DNA from 2 places in the Streptomyces sp. KM273126 genome. Region 2 is predicted to be linked to the other one. Evidence: riboswitches for the same ligand, from Rfam matches in the RefSeq annotation. Region 2 holds a riboswitch; the other holds the start of a gene.
The links. Region 2 has a riboswitch for cobalamin ahead of E0500_RS37340 (ABC transporter substrate-binding protein). Riboswitches for the same ligand answer to the same signal wherever they lie in the genome.
Positions count from the first base shown of each region.

Region 1: linked by a shared signal. The riboswitch ahead of E0500_RS16100 (ribonucleoside-diphosphate reductase subunit alpha) and the one ahead of E0500_RS37340 (ABC transporter substrate-binding protein) in region 2 are both predicted to bind cobalamin.

Region 1 is NZ_SJXB02000001.1:3,715,163-3,719,610, forward strand. Features, by position in the region: gene E0500_RS16100 (ribonucleoside-diphosphate reductase subunit alpha) at 1-2,005, opposite strand, end outside; cobalamin riboswitch at 2,203-2,344, opposite strand; gene E0500_RS16105 (GNAT family N-acetyltransferase) at 2,380-2,883, opposite strand; gene E0500_RS16110 (nucleoside hydrolase) at 2,983-4,035, opposite strand; gene mctP (monocarboxylate uptake permease MctP) at 4,250-4,448, opposite strand, start outside.
Region 2 is NZ_SJXB02000002.1:1,520,048-1,524,495, reverse strand. Features, by position in the region: gene E0500_RS37350 (ABC transporter ATP-binding protein) at 1-845, opposite strand, end outside; gene E0500_RS37345 (iron chelate uptake ABC transporter family permease subunit) at 842-1,855, opposite strand; gene E0500_RS37340 (ABC transporter substrate-binding protein) at 1,852-2,877, opposite strand; cobalamin riboswitch at 3,112-3,298, opposite strand; gene E0500_RS37335 (TIM barrel protein) at 3,522-4,448, shown strand, end outside.

The DNA of each region.
Region 1 (4,448 bases), on a different contig from region 2:
CGCCCGACTCGCGCAGCGCCTCGCGGGTGCGGTCGTCCCAGACGCCGAACTGCTTCAGGTCGTTCACCAGGTACGAGTTGACCTGGAGGAATTCGCCCGACAGCGTCTCGCGCTTGAACAGGTTGGAGACCTGCGGCTCGATGCACTCGTACACGCCCGCGATCGAGGCGATGGTGGCGGTGGGGGCGATCGCGAGGAGGAGGGAGTTGCGCAGGCCCGTCGCCGCGATCCGCTCGCGCAGCGCCGACCAGCGGTCCGGCCAGGTCAGTCGCACGTCATAGTGGTCGGGGTGCAGGACGCCCCGGGCGGTGCGCGTCTTCTCCCAGGCGGGCAGCGAACCGCTGCGTTCGGCGAGGTCGGCGGAGGTCTCGTACGCGGCGAGCATGATGCGCTCGGCGATACGGGTGGACAGGGCCTTGGCCTCGGGCGAGTCGAAGGGCAGGCGCAGTTGGAAGAAGACGTCCTGGAGGCCCATCGCGCCCAGGCCGACGGGCCGCCACCTGGCGTTCGAGCGGGCCGCCTGCTCGGTCGGGTAGAAGTTGATGTCGACGACGCGGTCGAGGAAGGTGACTGCCGTGCGGACGGTGGCGTCGAGCCGCTCCCAGTCGATGTCGCCGGTCGTCCGGTCGACGAACGCACCGAGGTTGACGGACCCCAGGTTGCAGACCGCCGTCTCCCCGTCGTCCGTGACCTCCAGGATCTCGGTGCACAGGTTCGAGGAGTGGACGACGTGGCCGGGCTCGGCCGTCTGGTTGGCCGTGCGGTTGGCGGCGTCCTTGAAGGTCATCCAGCCGTTGCCGGTCTGAGCGAGGGTGCGCATCATCCGGCCGTACAGGTCGCGGGCCGGAATGGTCTTCCTGGCGAGCCCAGCCGCCTCCGCCTTCCGGTACGCGGCGTCGAACTCCTCGCCCCACAGGTCCACGAGCTCGGGCACGTCGGCGGGGGAGAACAGGGACCAGACGCCGTCCTCGTTCACCCGGCGCATGAACTCGTCCGGGATCCAGTGCGCGAGGTTCAGGTTGTGGGTGCGGCGGGCGTCCTCGCCCGTGTTGTCCCGCAGCTCCAGGAACTCCTCGATGTCCGAGTGCCAGGTCTCCAGGTAGACCGCGGCCGCGCCCTTGCGCCGGCCGCCCTGGTTCACGGCGGCGACCGAGGCGTCGAGGGTCTTCAGGAACGGGACGATGCCGTTGGAGTGCCCGTTCGTGCCGCGGATCAGTGAACCGCGGGAACGGATGCGGGAGTACGCGATGCCGATGCCGCCCGCGTGCTTCGACAGCCGGGCGACCTGCTGGTAGCGGTCGTAGATGGAGTCCAGCTCGTCCTTCGGGGAGTCGAGGAGGTAGCAGGACGACATCTGTGCGTGCCGGGTACCGGAGTTGAAGAGCGTGGGGGAGGACGGCAGGTAGTCGAGACGGCTCATGAGCCCGTAGAGCGCGGCGACCTCGTCCACGGACCGGGGGGTGTCGTCCTCGGCGAGACCGGCGGCGACGCGCAGCATGAAGTACTGGGGCGTCTCGACGACCTTGCGGGTGATCGGGTGCCGGAGCAGGTACCGGCTGTGCAGCGTACGCAGCCCGAAGTAGCCGAAGCGGTCGTCGGCGGCCGGGTCGACGAGCGCGTCGAGGCGGGCCGTGTGCAGCCTTACGAACGCGGCGGTGCGGTCCGCGATGAGACCCTCGCGGTGGCCCACGGCGACGGACCCGGAGAACGACGTGACGCCCTGCGAGGCTGCCTCGGCCGCGATACCGATCGTCAGCAGCCGGGCGGCCAGCTTCGAGTACGCCGGGTCCTCCGAGATGAGACCGGCCGCCGCCTCGGTGGCCAGCCCGCGCAGCTCCGTCTCGTCGGCGTGCGCGGACCGGCCGCGCAGCGCGGCGGCGGCGACCCGTCCGGGGTCGGCGTCGGGGAGGTCTGCGGTCAGCTCGGTCAGGGTCCGCAGCAACGCGGTTCCGGGGCCGTCGGACTCCGCCGTGGTCGCCTCGATCACCTCGGTTGCCGCGATCACCCTGCTTGCCGCGGTCGACTCGGCTTCCTCGGCTACCTCGGTCGCTGAAACCGGGTCGGCTGGCGCGATGGTCACGTGGGGGCACTCCCTCGCTCGGCACGGGGCCTTGCGGAGGGCAGGGGGCAGCTCACGAGCGCACACGGCGTCGCGTCCACCGGCCCATTCCACGAGGCCCGGACGTCGGGCACCCGGACCGGACGGCCGGGTGCACTGTCGGCAGGTCCTCGGACTGACCATGCGTGCGAACACACGCAAGTACACCGTTGCGGGACAGTTCCGGATTCGCACCGGATTCCCCTGCGGCGACAGCGAGCACGAGCATACATCTTGTGCCGGGCTGCTGAAGCACCCCCACATGTTGTGTCGTGGCGGTGTCAGAACGTCAATTCATAGGTCAGGAGAGCGATGTCGAGGTGCGGGAGCGGGTTCCAGTCGCGGTCGGGGGTGCGGGTGAAACCCAGGCGTTCGTAGATCCGGTGGGCCGCGTGCATGGAGCGCTGCGTGGACAGGACCATGCGGACGCAGCCGGGCGTGGCCCGCGCCCGCTCGACGCAGGTACGGACGAGCGCCTCCCCGGCACCCCGGCCCCGGGCCTCACCGGCCACCGCGAGCATCCGTATCTCCGCCTCCCCGGGCCGCGCGATGTCGGCCATGGGCCCGCCGGCCGGTACGAAGGTCACCGCGCCGAGCACCCGGCCGTCCCCGACGGCGACGAACACCTCGGCCGCGGCGGCCCGCTTGGCCACGTCCCGCAGCTCGCCGAGGTACTCGTCGCTCTCTCCGAAGTCGAGCAGACCGTCGCCCAGGTACGCCTGTGCGGTGATCTCCCCGATGGCCTCGTACTCGTCGGGTCGCGCCTGCCTGATCGTGATGTCCATGGTGGGGAGTGTGCCGGACGGGTGCGACAGCGGCCTGCGGATTTCGCGTGGGTGCCGACGGACGTGGTGCCGACGGATGTGGTGCCGACGGATGTGGGCTCAGCCCACCCCAGGCCACCGCGGCAACGTCGCGACGAAGTCCTTCGAGAAGTCGCGCGGGCCCGGGCCCAGGGCGACGCGGCCCGTGAGGGCCATGCGGGCGGTGAGGGCGGGGGAGCCGGCGTAGAAGACGCGTGAGGCGGCCGAGGGGACGAACACCGTCTTGCCGCGGGTGAGTTCGCTCGTGGACTCGACGATGACGGCGCCCTCCTCGGTGGTGAGGTACGACTCGTCCGCGCACGCGCCCACGGCGAGCGGATCGTGCAGCGGGCAGGCGTCGTCTCCGCCGTGGCGCTGGTAGGCGTCCATGTAGGCCCGCAGCAGGCGGGCGGCCAGCGCCGTGCCCGGGCCCGCCGCCTCCAGGACGGCCAGGTCGGCGGGGCGGACCAGCCAGTGGTGCGAGGCGTCCAGGTCGACCATGGTGAACGGGATGCCGGAGGAGAGGACCACCTCGGCGGCGTCCGGGTCGGCCCAGATGTTGAACTCGGCGACCGGTGTGATGTTCCCCGGCACCTGTGCGGCGCCGCCCATGAACACGAACTTCCTGACACGGTGGGCGAAGCCCGGGTCCTCCAGGAGCGCGATCGCCACGTTGGTGAGCGGGCCCGTGGCGCACACGGTGAGCTCGCCCTCGTACTCCCGGGACAGCCTGAGCAGGGCCTGCGCGGAGGATTCCGGCAGGTGGGCGGCCGTGGAGTCGGGCAGCGTCTCGTTGCCGAGGCCCGCGGGGCCGTGGAAGGCGGTCGCGGCCGTGTACGGGAGGCGGGTGAGGGGGCGGCCGGTGCCGCGGTGGACCGGTACGTCGGTGTCGATGCCGAAGGCTCTGGTGAGGGCGCGGGCGTTCAGGTACGTCTGCTCGGCGGGGAGGTTGCCGCCGACGGAGGTGTAGGCCTTCAGGTCCCATCGTCCCGTGCCGAGCAGGTACTGCAGGGCCAGGGCGTCGTCGATGCCGGGATCGCTGTCGAGGACGATCGGGGGCGGGGCGTCATGGGGCACCTCCTGGGGGTGGCGGATGAGGCCGCGTCGTCTGCTGCAGCGGCGTCTCCGGCTCACGGATGTTTCTCGCCCCCGCCGCCCCTACCCATACCCATCCCTGGGGCTGCGCCCCGGACCCCTCTGTCGGCCTGAACGGCCTCGTCCTCAAACGCCGGACGGGCTGACAATCAGCCCGTCCGGCGTTTGAGGAGCGGGGTCCGGGGCGGAGCCCCGGGATGGGACGGGTAGGGCGGCGGGGGCGGAGAAAAACCCTGCTCGCCCCTACCCGCGGCTAGTGGGCCGAGCCGGCCGTGGCCGGAGGCAGTTCCACCTGCACACCCGCGTCGCCCGCGTCCGCCGTGTAGTCCTCCGGCTTCGTCTCGTCGATGCCCTCGGGGGCCTTGGCCGCCTTCAGGACGAAGGTGAGGACGACCGTGACGATCACATTGAGCACGAACGCCGTCAGACCGATGTAGCCGATCTCGCCGAGA
Region 2 (4,448 bases):
AGGGTCCCCAGGTACCGCACGTGCGGCCGGTCCCCCGGGCAGGTGACGGCCGCCCTCACCCCGTACACCTCGGCGATCAGTTCCTCGGTGAGCACGTCGCGCGGTGTGCCCCGGGCCACGACACGCCCTTCGCGGAGCACGAGCAACGCGTCGCAGTACTGGGCCGCGAGGTTGAGGTCGTGCAGGGCGATCACGGTGGTGGCCGGGAGGCCGGTGACGAGGTTCAGCAGCTCCAGCTGGTGCTGGATGTCGAGGTGGTTGGTCGGCTCGTCCAGGAGGAGTTCCCGTGGCTGCTGGGCGAGGGCGCGGGCGATCTGCACGCGTTGGCGCTCGCCGCCCGACAGGGTGTGCCAGGACTGGCCGGCGCGGTCGGTGAGGCCGGTGCGGTCCAGGGCCTCGTGGACGGCCCGTTCGTCCTCGGCGGAGGCGGGCGTCCACGCCCGGCGGTGCGGGACCCGGCCGAGCCGTACGACATCGAGGACGCTCAACTCGACCTGCGTGTCGGCCTGTTGCTCGACCACGGCGACCCGGCGGGCGATGTCCCGGCGGTGCAGCGCGGTGAGCGGGCTGCCGTCGAGCGTCACGACCCCGGAGGCCGGGGCGAGCACTCCGGCGAGCAGGCGCAGGAAGGTGGACTTGCCGGAGCCGTTGGGTCCGAGGAGTCCGACGGTGGAGCCGGGCGCCGGGGCGAGGCTGACACCGTCGAGGATGAGGTGACCGTGGGCGCCGCGGCTGACGCGGTCGGCACACAGGCCCTCGCTGTGCTCCGAGCCCTCATGCGGCCCTTTCGGCCGTTGTGGCCGCTGCGGCCGTTGCAGCCGTTCGTCGCGCGGCCCCGGCCTCATCGTGCCCTCCTCGTCCGGTACAGGACGAGCACGAACGCCGGCACCCCGATCAGCGAGGTCACCACCCCCACGGGGACCTCCTGGGGATCGAGCACGGTCCGGGCCAGCGTGTCCACCCATACGAGGAGCACCGCTCCGGACAGCGCGGCGACCGGCACCAGCCGGGCGTGGCCCGGTCCGACCAGCGCACGCGCGGCATGCGGCAGGACGAGACCGACGAAGCCGATGGCTCCGGCGGAGGCGACCAGCGCGGCCGTGAGCAGCGCCGTCACGCACAGCAGGACGAGGCGGGTGCGGGCGACGGACACGCCCAGCGCGGCCGCCGCGTCCTGCCCGAAGGCGAAGGCGTCGAGCGTGCGCGCGTACCCGAGGCAGACCAGCAGGGCGGCCACGAACACGCCCAGACACACCCACACGTCCGTCCAGCCCGCACCCCCGAGCGAGCCGAGCAGCCAGAACAGCACCCCGCGGGTGGTCTCGGCGTCGGCCGCGGTCAGCACGACGAACGAGGTCAGCGCGGAGAAGAGCTGCATCGACGCCACCCCCGAGAGCACCACCCGGTCGGTCGTGCCGCCGAGCGTGTGGCTGAGCAGCAGCACCAGCGCGAACGACAGCAGCGCGCCCAGGAAGGCACCCGCCGACAGCGACAGGGCCCCGCCGCCGATCCCCAGCACGACCACGGCGACCGCTCCGGTGGACGCCCCGGACGACACCCCGAGCACGAACGGGTCGGCGAGCGGGTTGCGCAGCAGGGACTGCATGACCACCCCGCAGACCGCGAGCCCGGCCCCGCACACGGCGGCCAGCAGGGTGCGCGGCAGCCGCAGCTGCCACACGATCCCGTCCCTGACGGGGCTCAGTCCGGTGCTCCCCCAGCCAACGTGCGCGGCGACGACCGACCACACGTCACCGACGCGGATGTCGGCCGGCCCGATGGTGATCGCCACGGCGAGGGACCCGCAGAGCAGAGCGCCCCCGGTCACTCCGAGGACCAGCCCGCGCGTTGTCACCCGGCGAGCCCGAACTCGCGCAGTCCGGCAGCCACTTGCTCCACACCCTCCACCGTGCGGATGGTCGGGTTCATGGCCTGCCCGCTGAGCAGTACATACCTCTTGTTCTTCACGGCCGTCATGTTCCTGGTGACCGGGTTGGACTCCAGGAACGCGATCTTCCGATCGGCGGACTCGGCGGTTTCCGAGTCGCGCGTCAGGTCGCCGATGACGAGCACGTCGGGATCGCGGTCGGCGACGGTCTCCCAGTTGATCTGGGGCCATTCCTCGTGCGTGTCGTCGAAGACGTTCTTCGCACCCAGGGCCCGGGTGATGACGCCGGGTGCGCCGCAGCAGCCCGCCATGTAGGGGGACTCGGAGTTCGCGAACCAGTACAGGAGAGTCACGTCGGAGGCGTCGATCCCCGAAGTGGCCGTGGCCATGCGCTTCTTGAGGGACGCGACCAGCTTCTCGCCGCGCTGCTCGACTCCGAACACCTTGGCCAGGTCACGGACTTCGCCGTACACGGTGTCGATGGTCAGCGGTTTCGCCCGGGACCCGTCACCGTCGCCCGAGTTGTCCTTGCCCGCACAGTCGGACGGGGAGACGTACGTGGGCACGCCGAGCTTCTCGAACTGGTCGCGGGTGGCCACACCGCCCTTGCCGAGGGTGGAGACGAAGGAGGCGGCGACGAAGTCGGGGTCGGTGTCCAGCACCCGCTCGAAGGAGGGGTTGTTGTCGGCGATGCGCTGCACGCCGCGGTTCGCCTTCTCCAGCCCCTTCATCACGGGGTCCGTCCAGGTCGCCGTGCCCGCCATGCGGTCGGCGAGACCGAGGGAGAGCAGGATCTCGGTGGTGCCCTGGTTGAGGGAGACGGCCCGCTTCGGCGGTGACTCGACGCGCACGGCGTGCCCGCAGTTGGTGAGCGAGACCGCGACGCGTGCGGCCGGGGCGGCGGACGAGCCGGACCCGCATCCGCTGGTCAGGGTGAGCGCGGCGACAGCGAGTGGAACGGCGGGGCGGGCGAAACGTGCGAACGGCACGGGAGTGAGTCCTTGGTCGTCGAGGGCTCTAAGCGGGTCCGGGGAAGTGCGGGTGCGTTTCCGCGTCGTTCGGTGCGTGCTCTCGGCGTGCCGGACGAAGGTCCTCGTAGCGGAGCTACTTGGGCCTTTGGCCGGTGCGGCGAGAGTGCGTGCCGGGCGGCGTGGGGGCGCGCCCCCGCTTCCCCGGGGTCGCTTAGCGCGGAGCCCGGTCGTACGGTGCTCCCCCGCTGTCGTACGACCACGGGGGCCGCCAGCAGGTCTTCGGACTCGGGATCACCCGGACGGAACGCCTTCCCGGACCGTCGTACGGTCCAGTGGCCGATGCCCCGCCCGTCCCCCTCACCGCTGCGCGTCAGCTCCGGATTCGCACCGGATTCCCTGACCCACGCACGTGGGTTCGACTGGCGTCGGCAAGCTATCACGCCGGTCGGCACACCCGACTGACGGGCGGTCCCGAAATCCCCCGGCAACAAGCTATTGACATGACATTCGGACAGGGGTCATCGTACTCGCACACTAGAGCGCGCTAGTAGAGCGCAGCAACCACATCACTGCCGCAACGATCCATCGCCCTGAGGGCATCCGCTTCTCCACCCGCCCCAACGTCGTCACCACCCCCAGTCCCCTTCCGAAGGACGTACACCATGGCAACGACGCCATCCCCCCTCCGCACCGTCGTGGGCAACCTGTGTCTCGGCTCCGCCCCCGACTCCTGGGGCGTCTGGTTCCCCGAGGACGAGCACCAGGTCCCGTACACCCGCTTCCTCGACGAGCTGGCCGAGGCCGGCTACAAGTGGCTCGAACTCGGCCCGTACGGCTACCTCCCCACCGACCCGCAGCGGTTGAGGGAGGAGCTGGACGCCCGTGGACTGAAGGTCTCCGGCGGGACCGCGTTCGGCGCGCTGCACCGCCCCGAGGCGTGGGACGAGATGCTCGCCCACGTCCGGCAGGTGGCCGCCCTGACCGCCGCCGCGGGCGCCCACCACCTCGTCCTCATCCCGCCGATGTACCGGGACGAGAAGACCGGCGCGTTCACCGAGCCGCCGGAACTGACCGCCGCGCAGTGGGCGGGCTTCGGACGGGCCGCCGACCGGCTCGGCACCCTGCTCCTCGACGAGTACGACGTACGGCTCGTCATCCACCCGCACGCCGACAGCCACATCCAGACGCAGCCGGAGATCGAGCGGCTGCTGAACGAGTCCGACTCCCGCTACACGAACCTCTGCCTGGACACCGGGCACGTCGCCTACGGCGGCGGCGACAACCTCGACCTGATCCGCCGTTTCGGCGAGCGCGTCGGCTACGTCCACATCAAGCAGATGGACCCCGAGATCCTCGCCCAGGTCGCCGCCGAGAACCTCTCCTTCGGCGAGGCCGTCAAACGCGGGGTGTGCGTGACGCCTCCGGCGGGCGTACCCAAACCCACCGACGTCGTGGCCGAACTCGCCAGGCTGGACGCCGAGTTGTTCGTGATCGTCGAGCAGGACCTGTACCCGTGCGCTCCCGAGGTGCCGCTGCCCATCGCCGTCCGCACACGTGAGCACCTGGCCGGCTGCGGCCTGACCGGTACC